One region of the Anaerosporomusa subterranea genome, then DNA from elsewhere that is predicted to be linked to it. Evidence: riboswitches for the same ligand, from Rfam matches in the RefSeq annotation. Region 1 holds a riboswitch; the other holds the start of a gene.
The links. Region 1 has a riboswitch for cobalamin ahead of AXX12_RS11770 (cob(I)yrinic acid a,c-diamide adenosyltransferase). Riboswitches for the same ligand answer to the same signal wherever they lie in the genome.

Region 2: linked by a shared signal. The riboswitch ahead of AXX12_RS09235 (MotA/TolQ/ExbB proton channel family protein) and the one ahead of AXX12_RS11770 (cob(I)yrinic acid a,c-diamide adenosyltransferase) in region 1 are both predicted to bind cobalamin.

Annotation. Positions count from the first base shown of each region.
Region 1 is NZ_LSGP01000017.1:924,529-930,678, reverse strand. It holds gene AXX12_RS11790 (ATP-binding cassette domain-containing protein) at 1-257, opposite strand, end outside; gene cbiQ (cobalt ECF transporter T component CbiQ) at 262-1,044, opposite strand; gene AXX12_RS11780 (energy-coupling factor ABC transporter substrate-binding protein) at 1,041-1,370, opposite strand; gene AXX12_RS11775 (energy-coupling factor ABC transporter permease) at 1,373-2,113, opposite strand; cobalamin riboswitch at 2,256-2,476, opposite strand; partial or broken gene AXX12_RS11770 (cob(I)yrinic acid a,c-diamide adenosyltransferase) at 2,541-2,672, opposite strand; cobalamin riboswitch at 3,085-3,269, opposite strand; tRNA gene AXX12_RS11765 (tRNA-Lys) at 3,533-3,608, opposite strand; tRNA gene AXX12_RS11760 (tRNA-Gln) at 3,613-3,688, opposite strand; tRNA gene AXX12_RS11755 (tRNA-His) at 3,710-3,785, opposite strand; tRNA gene AXX12_RS11750 (tRNA-Arg) at 3,911-3,987, opposite strand; gene larAH10 (NPN-dependent 2-hydroxyacid racemase, LarAH10 family) at 4,279-5,577, opposite strand; gene hydE ([FeFe] hydrogenase H-cluster radical SAM maturase HydE) at 5,851-6,150, opposite strand, start outside.
Region 2 is NZ_LSGP01000017.1:372,288-378,437, reverse strand. It holds gene AXX12_RS09255 (FecCD family ABC transporter permease) at 1-266, opposite strand, end outside; gene AXX12_RS09250 (ABC transporter substrate-binding protein) at 266-1,186, opposite strand; gene AXX12_RS09245 (energy transducer TonB) at 1,196-1,951, opposite strand; gene AXX12_RS09240 (ExbD/TolR family protein) at 1,957-2,367, opposite strand; gene AXX12_RS09235 (MotA/TolQ/ExbB proton channel family protein) at 2,354-2,986, opposite strand; cobalamin riboswitch at 3,218-3,396, opposite strand; gene AXX12_RS19300 (hypothetical protein) at 3,530-3,667, shown strand; gene AXX12_RS09230 (TIM barrel protein) at 3,983-4,933, opposite strand; gene AXX12_RS09225 (MmgE/PrpD family protein) at 5,442-6,150, opposite strand, start outside.

The DNA.
Region 1 (6,150 bases):
ATACCCACAGATTTCCGAAGTTCTTTAAGTCCTTTTCTAGAATAATCCAGAGGAATGCCGTTAAATAAAACTTCACCGGCTGTAGGTTTAAATATTCCATTGAGAGAAAGGAACAACGTTGATTTTCCTGCTCCATTGCCTCCCAAAACAGCAGTTGACTTACCCTGCTTTATTCCAAGTGTCAAGCCCTTTAAGGCATGTGTTCCGTCACTATATTTGTATTGGAGGTCTCGCACTTCCAATATATTTTCAGCCATAAAGTTACCCCCAGTACATCTTTTCAAAACAAGCTATCAAAATCAGGAACAAATTTACCAACCCCGGAAAAATGTACTCAGTCCAATGAGCTTTAAACGGTTCTTCAAGTACATTGAGTTCACCGTCATACCCTCTAGCCTCAAGAGCTGTGTATAGTTCGTCAGATCTTTTGAAGGCACTGATAAAAAGAGTTGTCGCAAGTGCAGCAAGGGCGCGGTATGACGAAGCAAGACTCGTGTACCCCAAGCGTGAGCTTTGAGCTGTAAACATCGTTTCAGCAGTCTCAAAAAGTATAAAGATGAACCGATAAATAAGTCCCATTAACTCAATAAAAAGTGTTGGTATTTTCAGTCTGTGGAGTACAGCCAATAAATCCACCATCGGTGTATTAAGCGACAAATAATACAGGCATGCTACCGCTCCCAAAGCCTTAGCAACCAGATGCGCTGCTGTTTGAATGCTTGACTGGGTTACGCCTGCATACGCTCCAAAGATAGAAATAGAAAAAAGAAAAATTTCCTTATTCAAAGAAAGATTTACAGCTATCGGCAATACCCCTATGACCAAAAAAGAAGTTGGCGCCATCATCATCTTTAAAAATAAAACCAATGGAGTACCGCCTTTATAGACAGTACACCATCCCATTATTAGCAGCACCAAAGCAGATACTTGAATAGAATCTGCCCAGAGGCATACGCAAAGGGTAAGAACGGAAAAGATCAGTTTCTGCAAAGGATCAGTATGTTTTAGTTTTGACATATACGCATATTTGTCTATATTCATCATTCCTTAGTCGCGTCTTCTTGCTTCTTCCTTCCTCGCATATATCCTAATCCATAGAAAATTATACCTGATCCGACAGCTGCCTGAAGTGAGAAAAGCAAGCTTTCTACTTCCGCGCTGGGCGGCTCCCAGATTGGTGAGAACCAGGCCGTATAGTTTGAATTGATTTCTGTTATGGCAGCTTCGGCTTTATCATCAGAGCCACCAAATTCAGCATCTCTTAGCATTGAAAGTGGTATAACAGTAAGGCCAATAACAATTGCACTCAGGATAAGATTTTTTATCATTACATGATTTTTCTTATCTTGTTTAAAAGCATCTTCAGACATATCTAAGCCTCCTTTGACAGTATTCTTAAATATTTAAGTTCATCTTTGCTATATGCTGCAATCGCATTAAACATCATCAGCGTCAGAATACCTTCACTGATAGCTAGTGGTATCTGTGTTATCGCAAATATCCCCATAAACTTGATAAGGGAGGCTACAAAACCACCTGTTTCAGCCGGGAAGGCAAGTGCAAGCTGTACAGATGTAGTCACATAAGTCAGCAAGTCACCAAGGGCTGCTGCAAGGAAAACCGCAAGCCACTGTGGTCCCTTTGCCTTTTTTATAATTTTATATGTAGCAAAGCTAACTAAAGGTCCAACAACTGCCATGGAAAAAGCATTAGCTCCAAGTGTTGTTAATCCACCATGTGCAAGCAAGATAGTTTGAAATAGTAGAACTATCAATCCCAGTACAGCCATAGCCGTGGGTCCGAATAAAATAGTTCCAAACCCAACACCAGTAAGATGTGAAGAGCTTCCTGTAACAGAAGGGATCTTTAGCGCGGATAATACAAATGCAAATGCCCCTGCCATTGCCAGCAGCATTTTTGTTTTGGGATGTTCATTAACCGTCTTTTGAATCGAGAAGAACCCTGCTACTATAAACGGGATTGTCAAGGTACCCCAAGCAATACACCATTTTGGCGGAAGAAATCCCTCCATTATGTGCATGGCAAATGCCTGTTGAGGTAATAATCCAAGCGTGAGTGCGAGACCAATCATCCAGATGTTCTTTTTCTTCATACAAAGTCATCCCTTCTGAAGTAGTAATTTTATAAGAAGAGCCTGGCCAAATAAAAATCCCGGTAAAAAATGCCGAGAAGGATAGAAGATTAGAATGATAGATAGATCACCTAATAAACCCTCCCCATCTCTCGTAGGTATAAAGGTAGTTACGGAACAGGCAGTTATCCTGGCTCTGGATCTTCGCTCGCCCAAACCTTCCCAGGAGTTTTCGTCCCAGTGGCTAAGTACTGTGTCAACCCTAATCCTGTGTAACACGATACTATCTTGGGTTTGCTCCCCATTACAGTGGTGGGACCGTGCCGGCATTGCACCGGTCTTCCCTATTAAGCCCTTGCGGGCACCTGTTCCGCCCAATATGCAATTATTCTTGAAACGTAACCGCAGACAACGAGAAACGTTAGCCACAGAGTACGCGGAGTTTTACTTAAAACTCGATCCCTTTTTGAGCTGTAATTCCTTTTTGATAGGGATGTTTGACTTCTTTCATTTCTGTAACAAGGTCGGCCTTTTCGATAAGCAATGGACTTGCATCGCGCCCAGTGAGGACCAAATGCAGTTCAGGGCCGTTGCCTGTATGAACAATGATTAACCCCTGTTTGTCTGACAAATGATCACCCTCTTCTCCTGCTATCGTATAAGTCTTATCTATTATAAAAATGGTATTGGAAAAAGGAATGTCTCCATTGGAGACATGTTGCGCTTACCTGCCGCAACGACAAAAAGGATTTAGTTATAGCTAATTTCCCCGCCAGCCAAAATAGCGAGAAACTGTTTGACAAATAAATAGCCCTCCCTGTGCTATACAGGAAGGGCTATTTTTATGAAAGAAACCTGTCTAACTAAAAATCCCGGCAATACATGCCGGGAAGGATAGATAAATAGATCACTCTAATAATCCCCTCCCCATCGCGCGTGGGTGAGTACCGTATCAACCCTAATACTTACAGTTTTAGGGTAGCCACAGTACAACGGTGACTGTTAGATAGGCAGTTCTCCTGGCTCTGAATCATCGCTCACCCAAACCTTCCCAAGACGTTCGTCCCAGTGGCATTATGTGGGTTTACTCCTCATTACAGTGGCGGGACCGCGCCGGCATTACACCGGTCTTCCCTATTAAGCCCCATAAGGGGGCACCTATCTCGATATATAAAATTGTCAAATGTCCGTCATAATTTTTAACAATTTATATGGTAGCATATTACCAGTACTTGAGTCAACTGCTTTCTAGTTATGAAGAACCTAGATAACCGAGACATATCGATAGTATGCTGAACACAAGCGGCACTAACGATACACTAGCGACACAATACGTATGTCCTTAGCCGCGCTAGTGCTCCGCTCCTTGCACCGCAAGGTGACAGTTACAATAGTCGCAAAAAAGCCTTTCAAACAAAGTTTGAAAGGCTTTTTCTGCACTGGTGACCCACGTTGGACTCGAACCAACGACACCCTGATTAAAAGTCAGGTGCTCTACCAACTGAGCTAGTGGGTCAAAATGGCAGGGGCGGCTGGACTCGAACCAACGCATGCGGGAGTCAAAGTCCCGTGCCTTACCGACTTGGCTACGCCCCTATATAGAATTAATCATAAAGTTGGGGTGACTGGAGGGTCTCGAACCCTCGAATACCGGAGCCACAATCCGGCGTGTTAACCACTTCACCACAGCCACCATATTATTTAACAAAACCAACGATGCTATACATTTTAACATGTAGGTAATGTTATGTCAAGGTACCAAACTAACAATTTGTGATAGTAACGGCGTCAGGTTAGCCTGACGCCGGCAACTACAAATGGCGACCCCGGCAGGATTCGAACCTGCGACCTTTTGATTCGTAGTCAAACGCTCTATCCAGCTGAGCTACGGAGTCATGTCGTGCGGTACTTGTATAGTATATACAATCTTTATTCTTATGTCAATCCCTCTAAATCATGTTTTAGCAACTTTTTTTGTGGAAATAATTCTCAATGAGCACTATATCACATAACCGATCCCTAGGGCGTTCAGATGCCCCAGATGTTGTTACCTATGAGACTAGAATATATATGATGCATCTTAGTTTGGTAGCATCACTAGGCAGACCCAAACAGCCCGCCGCGACGCGTACGATACGGGTACGCTAGCAAGGGCTGTTTGGGTCTAACAACGCAGATGGGGTATATCAACGCCCTAGTACGGGAACTGTATTGGCTGCGTGGCCCATGAGTATAACGCTATAATCCTCTCTCCCCAGTTTCTCGCGGGCAATCGCCGTCGCTTCTTCGGCGCTGGCTGCCGGGATCATGCCTGCATTACGGATAAAATCGGCATTTTCCGGCTTAGTAACGATAATCAGTGAAACCTCGCGGGCAATATTGGCGCATTTGAAGGCTACATAGCCCGGGACGGTAAAGCCGGCACGCAGCGCCAGTTCGTGTTCCAAAAGAGTCGGATGCTTAAACCAGTCGCTGAACTCAGGCGGCTCATAGATGTCAGGACATTCCAAGCAGCAAATGACGACTCCGCCCGGCTTAGCTGCCAGATAGGCATTATCAATCGTTTTGGAGCCTTGGTACAGGTTGATGTCTTTGGGAAAGCCGCCGGCGGAAGCAACCACTAAGTCGGCTCTCTCGGCAACAGGAATGCCGTAAATTTGCTCAACGGCTTTGGTTCCTTCCAGCCAGGCATCGTGCCATTGGCCGGCAACAAACTTTGCAAATTTGCCGTCAGGAGTAAATACCGCATTCAACAAGAAGTCTGGTTTAGCCAAAGCGGTATATTCGCAGCAATCTTTGTTCATATCATTGGCGTCAAGCATGCCGGAGCCGCAGTTAGGATTAAGTCCCTTGCCGACTTCTTTATGGAGGCAGAAGGTATGATTGGCTTGAATGCTCTTATAGCCGCTGATGCCTGGGATAACGCTTTTCCGCCCGCCGCCAAAGCCTGCCATCAAATGATAGACAATGCCGCCTGTCAGGATAAACCGGTCAGCCTCGGCTACCTGCTTGTTGATATATGCTGCGGTGCCGCCGCTGGTTGTACCGATATAGGCCAGGTTTTCTTCGTTAAACGCATCATGCTGATAGACTGCGACCCGGTCACATACCGCTTTGCCACACACCAGGATATCTTCCTCCGGTGTATGGGGACGGTGAGCGCCAAGGGCCACAACAATAGAAATATCGCTATCCGGTATGCCGGCTGCGTTGAGCTCGTCTAGCAAAGTGGGCAGAAACTGATCGTGCCTGATCCAAGCCCGGGTGATATCGCTAACGACAATCACTACACTCTCGCCAGATTTTACGATTTCCTTCAGTGGCGGAGTACCGATTGGATGATTCAGAGCATGACGTACTGCCGCCGGGATATCAGTAATAGGCTCAACCGGACGACCATCGATTTCTTGGATTATCTTTTCAGCCGGAAGAGTAAACGTAAGCTTACCTCTGCCAAAGCCAATTTCAAACGTTTTATCGGACATAGAGTTCCCCTCCTCAGCGCAAAAGCGCTGTTTTAATCGGTAAATTACGTGTGTTTACAGTCTCTTTGTTTTTTGTATGCAAGCTGTATATTATTGTAATTATAGCCCCGCCAAATGACCATTGTCAATAGACGTCTCCCCTTCTCAACAATCTTTCGTCCAGACGTTCAGAAAGGTTTATATGCTAGGCGCGCCCGCTGACCCTGCAGCGCCGCGTACGATACGGGTACGCAAGCAATGGGTAGCGGGCGTAACAACGCAGATGAGCCTTTATCAACGGTCTGGCGCCTTTTTGCGAAAGCCCTGGGTGTCAGCAACCCGCCTCCCAATCGCCTGTATCTTACCGGTAATGCAGTTCCGGCAATGTCCCGGTGTATCATTAATGCAGATTTTTCCTGGGTAAAGCGCATACATTCGGCGGTAATTGCCTTCAGTCACATTGGGCATGACCACATTAGCACCACTCTGCAATGCGATCATTCTCCCTTGCGGATTCAGGCTTTCCATTGCCGTGGTCGCTGGAATATTGCTGTCTGGCAATAATAATCTGACCAGAGACATAACTTTGCGCGC
Region 2 (6,150 bases), 550 kb from region 1:
ATTGCCAGCGTACTTCCTGCCAGCACTGCCAAAGCGACTCGCGGCCAGCGAATCTCCCAGAGGATAATCCCGGTAGGAGTTGCCAAAATATCAGAATCTGTCAAACCCAGCTTGGCCAACAGCACGTTGATAACGTCGATAGGTGGGATTGGCGCTGTACCTTTAGTCAAGGTAACCAATAAAGTAAGCAGCAGTACTACCAACGAAATTCCTGGCAGCCAAGATTGACTTTGATTACGCCGAATTAGCATCAGCCATTTTTTCATCAATTTGCCCAACTTTTCATAATTTCGGGGTGAAGAATTTTCGCCAGCACGACCAGACCTTCAAAGCTGCGCGGCCCCGGCCGCGACAGGATATCATCAGGCACGTAATGCACCTGCCCGGTCTTTACAGCCCGCAGATTTTGCATCCAGGGATGGTTGCTCATTTTCAGCGTCCGTCCCAGGCCAATGTGATTAACCGCTATATAAATATCCGGGTCAAGGCTGTAGAGATATTCAAAGTCACTGGTCATATAGTCTGTGGGCTTGTCCCCGGCAACATTAATGCCGCCAGCTTGAGCCACAATATCACTTAAGTAAGATTTTGCGCCGATGGTCATGAACGGCTCGTCCCAGACCTCGAGAAAAACCCGCTGTTTCGGTTGTTTGCTAACCAAATCACGAATGGTCTGAAGTTGGGCTGCTAAATTCACTGTAACCCGTTCGGAAACGTCTTGCTCGCCAGTTATCACTCCCACCAGTTTGACCGCATCAAGCACTTCTTGCATTGTCTTTGGCTCCACTACAGCTACCGGAACACCGGCAGCTGTTAACGCCGCAACAGCTCGAGTATGCAGGCTGCCCGCAAATACGATATCTGGGTGCAGCGAAATAATTTGCTCAATATCCGGGCTCTGGAAGCCGCCGATGCGGGGCTTTTGCTTCGCTTCTGGCGGATAGTCGCTATATTCGCTGACTGCCATCAGCCTATCGCCCAATTCTAAGGCATAAAGAATCTCCGTATTACTCGGAGAAAGCGATATAATCCGTTTTGGCTGTTCTGACTTTAGATGAACGGTGCGACCGGCAAAGTCGACCAACGTTCTGCTTCCTGTTGGTTGAGCAGGTTCAGACCAGAAACTGAAAACTAAGCCACTCAGGCTTAGGCAGCCAATGAAAAAAAGTGCGTAAAGCCGATTCATACCATCACCTCAGTGCAGCCGGAAGGCGACTGATAATACCGTCACGCTGGCGACCGGAGCACCGCTTTGCGAATCGCGGGCCGGAACAAAACGCCAGCTTTGCACTGCCGCCTCGGCAGCATCATCAAGCGCCTCATAGCCGGACGACCGGGCAACACTAATATTCCCCGGCAAACCATTTGCCAGTATTTCGATCCGCAGACCGACGACACCCTCCTGGTTGGCACGTCTGGCTGACATCGGATACTCAGGCTCATAGCGTTTCAGCACCTGCGGTGGCAAAATCACTGATTGGGATGTCCCTGAGCCGGAGCTGGATCCCGAACCGGAACCCGTCCCAGACCCGGAGCCAAATTCTGATCCGTTGCCACTACCACCCCCGCCGCCTTGTCCGTGTCCCAAACCACTGCTTGAGCCATTTACCGGGCCGCTATCGATACCAGACGGGGCCTGGGGGATGATTGCGCTCGATGTGACTGGTGCAGCAGCAATATTCTCATCTGCCACCGTTTCAGGCTCAGACGGCAGTACCGGCAACGTTGGCAGCGGGCTTGGCGGAGCGGCTTGGCTAAATGGCATAGTAGCGGTCGCCGCCATGCCTGAACCAGAACCCGGGCCCGAGCCACCTGCCACCAGCTCGATTTCGATCAGTTGACTCGTAGGCTCTGACTTCAACCAGCCGCCTGCCAACCAGCCCATGCCAGGCACCAGTAACAAATGTATGGTTAGAGAAACGATAAATGCCTGGCGAAAACTCAGTTGCATCGCCATCACCTCGGCTTACTTTCAGTTGCGACAGATATCCGCCGCACGCCGGAGAGTTTCAATTCATCCAACACAGCCATGACTCGGCCGTATTCTGTCTGACGATCAGCTCTAAGCAGGAATAGCGCCTCAGGCTGACGAGCCAGCTCTGATTGGATGCGTTTGCCAAACAGCTCAAGCGGGATTTCTTCCTGGTCAATCAGGATCTTGCCTTGGGCAGTAATCGTGATTGGCACTTGCTTGGTTATATCATGCTGGCCGCTTGTCGTCTGCGGCAGAGCAATCGGCAGCACTCTCTGTTCTACCATATACAATGTGCTCAACATAAAGAATACCAGCAAGAAAAAGATAATATCGATCATCGGAATGATCATTAGTTTGGGCTGACTTTGTAACCGCAGACTACGCAGTCTCAATCGACTCACCCCGGATCATGCTCAATAGATGATAGGCAGTCTCTTCCATGTCGGTAACCAGCCGATCCAACTGACGCGCAAAATAGGCATGGGCAATTAAAGCGACAATGGCGACACACAGGCCGGAAGCAGTCGCGATCAACGCCTCTCCTACCCCGCCGGTAATGGCAAATGGCTGGCCTTCACGCAAATTCATGACACTGAAGGACTGGATCATGCCGACAACCGTGCCCAAGAGCCCCAGCAGCGGTGCTAATGTCACGACAAACTCCAGATATTGCAAGCGGTCGCGCAGTTTGGACGCTTTTAGCGAAGCAGTAGCCTCCATCGCTTTTTCGACAGTCAGAATATCGCGGCTCTTACGCTCCAGTGCGGCTAGCGCAACAGCGGCAGCACACCCTTGTGCTTCACGACAAACTGCAATTGCCTGATTCCAATCACCCGTGGCTAAGGGTGCCGTCAGCATACTGAGTAAACCTGGTACATCACTAGTCTCAGCACGAAAATAGCAATACCGCTCAGCGATAATCGTCGCAACAAATAGCGAGCAAAACGCAAGCGGCACCATTACTAGTCCGCCTTTCTGAAACAGGGAGAAGGCTTGATGAATAAAGTCCATTATGTAAAAAACCACCTTTCTTGGATAAACGAAGTGCGCTAACCGCAGAGTGACGGAGTAGACTGGTACGTAACCGCAGAGTACGAAGAGTTCGCGGAGGGCACGCAGAGGGCTTATTATTCCGCTTTGCACCAACGTACTCCTACTATAAATTAAAAATCCCAGCCGCAGGCCGGGATGTAAAATTGCGCAATAAACGCATAAATCCCCTACCCATCGCTCGTGGGCGTAGCGGCGATATATAGTCAGGCAGTTCTCCTGGCTCTGGTTCATAGCTCGCCCAGCCTTCCCAGGATATTCTCCCAGTGGCATGATTGGGTTTGCTCCCCATTACAGTGGCGGGACCGCGCCGGATTCTCACCGGTCTTCCCTATTAAGCCTTTTCAGGCGCCTGTCTAGCTCATATTCAGTTAGTGTGCCATCAATTACCTTTTAGATTATCAGAACTTCAGTCGAAAGTCAAGACTTGTCAAAATGCATAGATTTCTCCTCACCGGTTATACTAAGGATTGCTTTTAGTAAATTTGTAGGGGGTTAAAAACCATGGAAAAAGAGCGTTTCTCCAGCCTCACCGCCGAACAAGTGAATACCATCCAAACCTTTGAGAAAGAATTTCAAACCAAATACGGACAATCTGTTTATTTGTTGGCGTTTAACCAGCAGAACCAAAAATCTCGGTAGCGGGGCGTCGGCAACTCCAAAAGAGAAGATCGCCACGCTTCACTCGCGTTGACAACCCATTACGTATCATCGCGAGCGAAGCACGGCGATCTTCTTCAGTTAGCTCTGTATAGTCTATGGCGTCCTTGCGGGGACGCCTCAGGGCGTTGATAAAGGCCCATCTACGTTGTTGGCCCCGCGAACCCATTGCTAGCGTACCCTTTCGTACGCGTCACTGCTGGGCCCGCGGGGCCGCCTAGTATCTGGACCTTTCTGAACGCCCTGCAAAATAGGTTTGTCAACAGTCTATGGCGTCCCTGCGGGGACGCCTTTCTCCTATCTTAGCGCCTTCCGCTGTAAATTTGTATTCACAACCAGTTCTTCCCGTGACGCCACAATAAATTCGTGCACCAGATACTCTGGCTCCACAAGCTCGAGTATCTGCTTGGCGGCGGAATCGCTAAACGGCCTATGCTGATCAATCTGCATAATATGAGCCATTGACGCCGCAAGGTCAACAGGCGGCGCGGTCTGGCAGCGGCTTTGCTTAACATACGCGCCTGAAAGCGACTGGTGCAGGTGAATTCCCTGGATCGAGTTGCTCAGTGTGCCCAGCTTACCTAGTACACTAAGGATATACTCTACGCCCTGCCGCTCGTCTTGCAATTCGGGATTGGTATTCATCAAGTGACCGGTGTCTAGCATGATACCAACCTTCGGATGGCGAATCCGGCTAAGCAGGCGATCAACAAGCCGTGGTTCGAGCAGTGTCAGACCAGGCCACCATAAGTTTTCAAACAGTATCGTCATGTCAGGCGGTATATCGCCAACGATAGAGTTGACCATTTCGATGGTCGCATCCACCACAGCCAGACTGTCGGCGCGAAAGCGCCAGGTATAGATTTCATCCAGTTCATTATGACTGACATGAAACACGATATATTTGGCTGCTGCCGCTTTAGCTTGGCTGATATCCCTGCGGTAGCAAGCTAGCATATGCTCAGGCTCTGTGCCACCGAAATAGGCCAGAATGTTCTCTTTGCTGCCAAATTGGCGCTCTAATGCCTGCTGATTACCGTGCCAGAAGTCCAGCCAGGTGGGCCAGAAGTTGAGATGCACACCATGAATAGAGGAAGCGGGGAAAACCGCCGCATCCCAGGGATCGCAAAATAATGCCTCGATGCCATCTACATCCAGCTGGGCTAACAGGCTTTTCAAGCCAGCGGAACTATTATCAATCATATCCCGATTGGTATAATAATTAGCGAAGTTAATGAGTTCTACCATTGATTGACTTATCCTTTCTCACAACCAATTGTGACAGGCGTGAGCCAATCACTTCCATGCTTCATTATAAGCAAAACCGTTGGCACAGTCTATAAAAAAAGCCGTGGATGCTGTCTTTTGGAAAGGATGGAGTACTATAGCATAAACGCCACAAACGGCACTAGCGCCACCATGGCGACTAACATTCTTTATAGAAAGAAGACTGCCCTTAGCCTGGCATTAGCCTTAGCGGAGTTTAAGGTGTACCGTCGGTCGAGCGCTTAGGCCATCCATGGCCCGCTCGACACTAGACACGTCCTGTGTCGTCGGAGCGGGCTAATGCAGGCTAAGGGCTCGCCGCTAAATAGCTAAAGCCTTAGGGCACAAGCCCCTTACCGCTTCAGAAATTTGTAAATTCTGTACCCTATAAGAAAAACCCTCGTTGTTATGGCCTCACAATTTAAGCGTTCCCTTCGCGTAGGCGCACAGCGCCTTTTGCGTTTTCACGGCCAATCTTCTCGCCCTTATTCTATTTATCTTTTCGCACTAAGAAATCAAACATATTGCTCAAATCAGTAACAGTTTCAACGCATCCTACCAAAGCAAGCAGCTTGTCAACGTCACCATCACTGTATACGCTTACAGCTAACGAACGGAATTTCTCTTCAGACTCGGCATAACTGACTGGGTTCTGGGGATCGCCTTTCGGATACTCAATAAACTGCAGATACTTTTTCCCGTCAACAGTCTCGACGCTAACTAAAACCGACCACTTATCCGGATTACGCTTATATTCTGCGTCAAGCTCAGGGTCAATATCAACCTGAACAAGTTGCATCATGCGCCGGGTCTCGGCATCCTGAATCTTTTCCTGACAGAACTCCTCAATCCCCACCTTGCCATAGCGAAGAGCAGCAACTACACAATACTGAATGCTAAATTTGCTGCCATAGGCGTTCTGCGGGTACGGATTATTGACCAAGTTATCAGCAACCGAATTGGTCTTGATGTTGATGGCTTTGACTTGGGTCGGCTCAATGCCGTGCTTGCTGCGCAATACCTGCGCCGCGTTGTTTGCAGCGTGGCAATGCTTGCAGCAAGCATACGGCTTAAACGAGTTTTCATCAATTTTATACGTACCGCCGCCTAGCCCATCGGTCAGTTTGTTTAGCTTAGCCGCCGGAGTCATGGCCAGGCAGAACCCCTTCTCGCCTTCTAAAATGCGGCTAGCGCTGGTA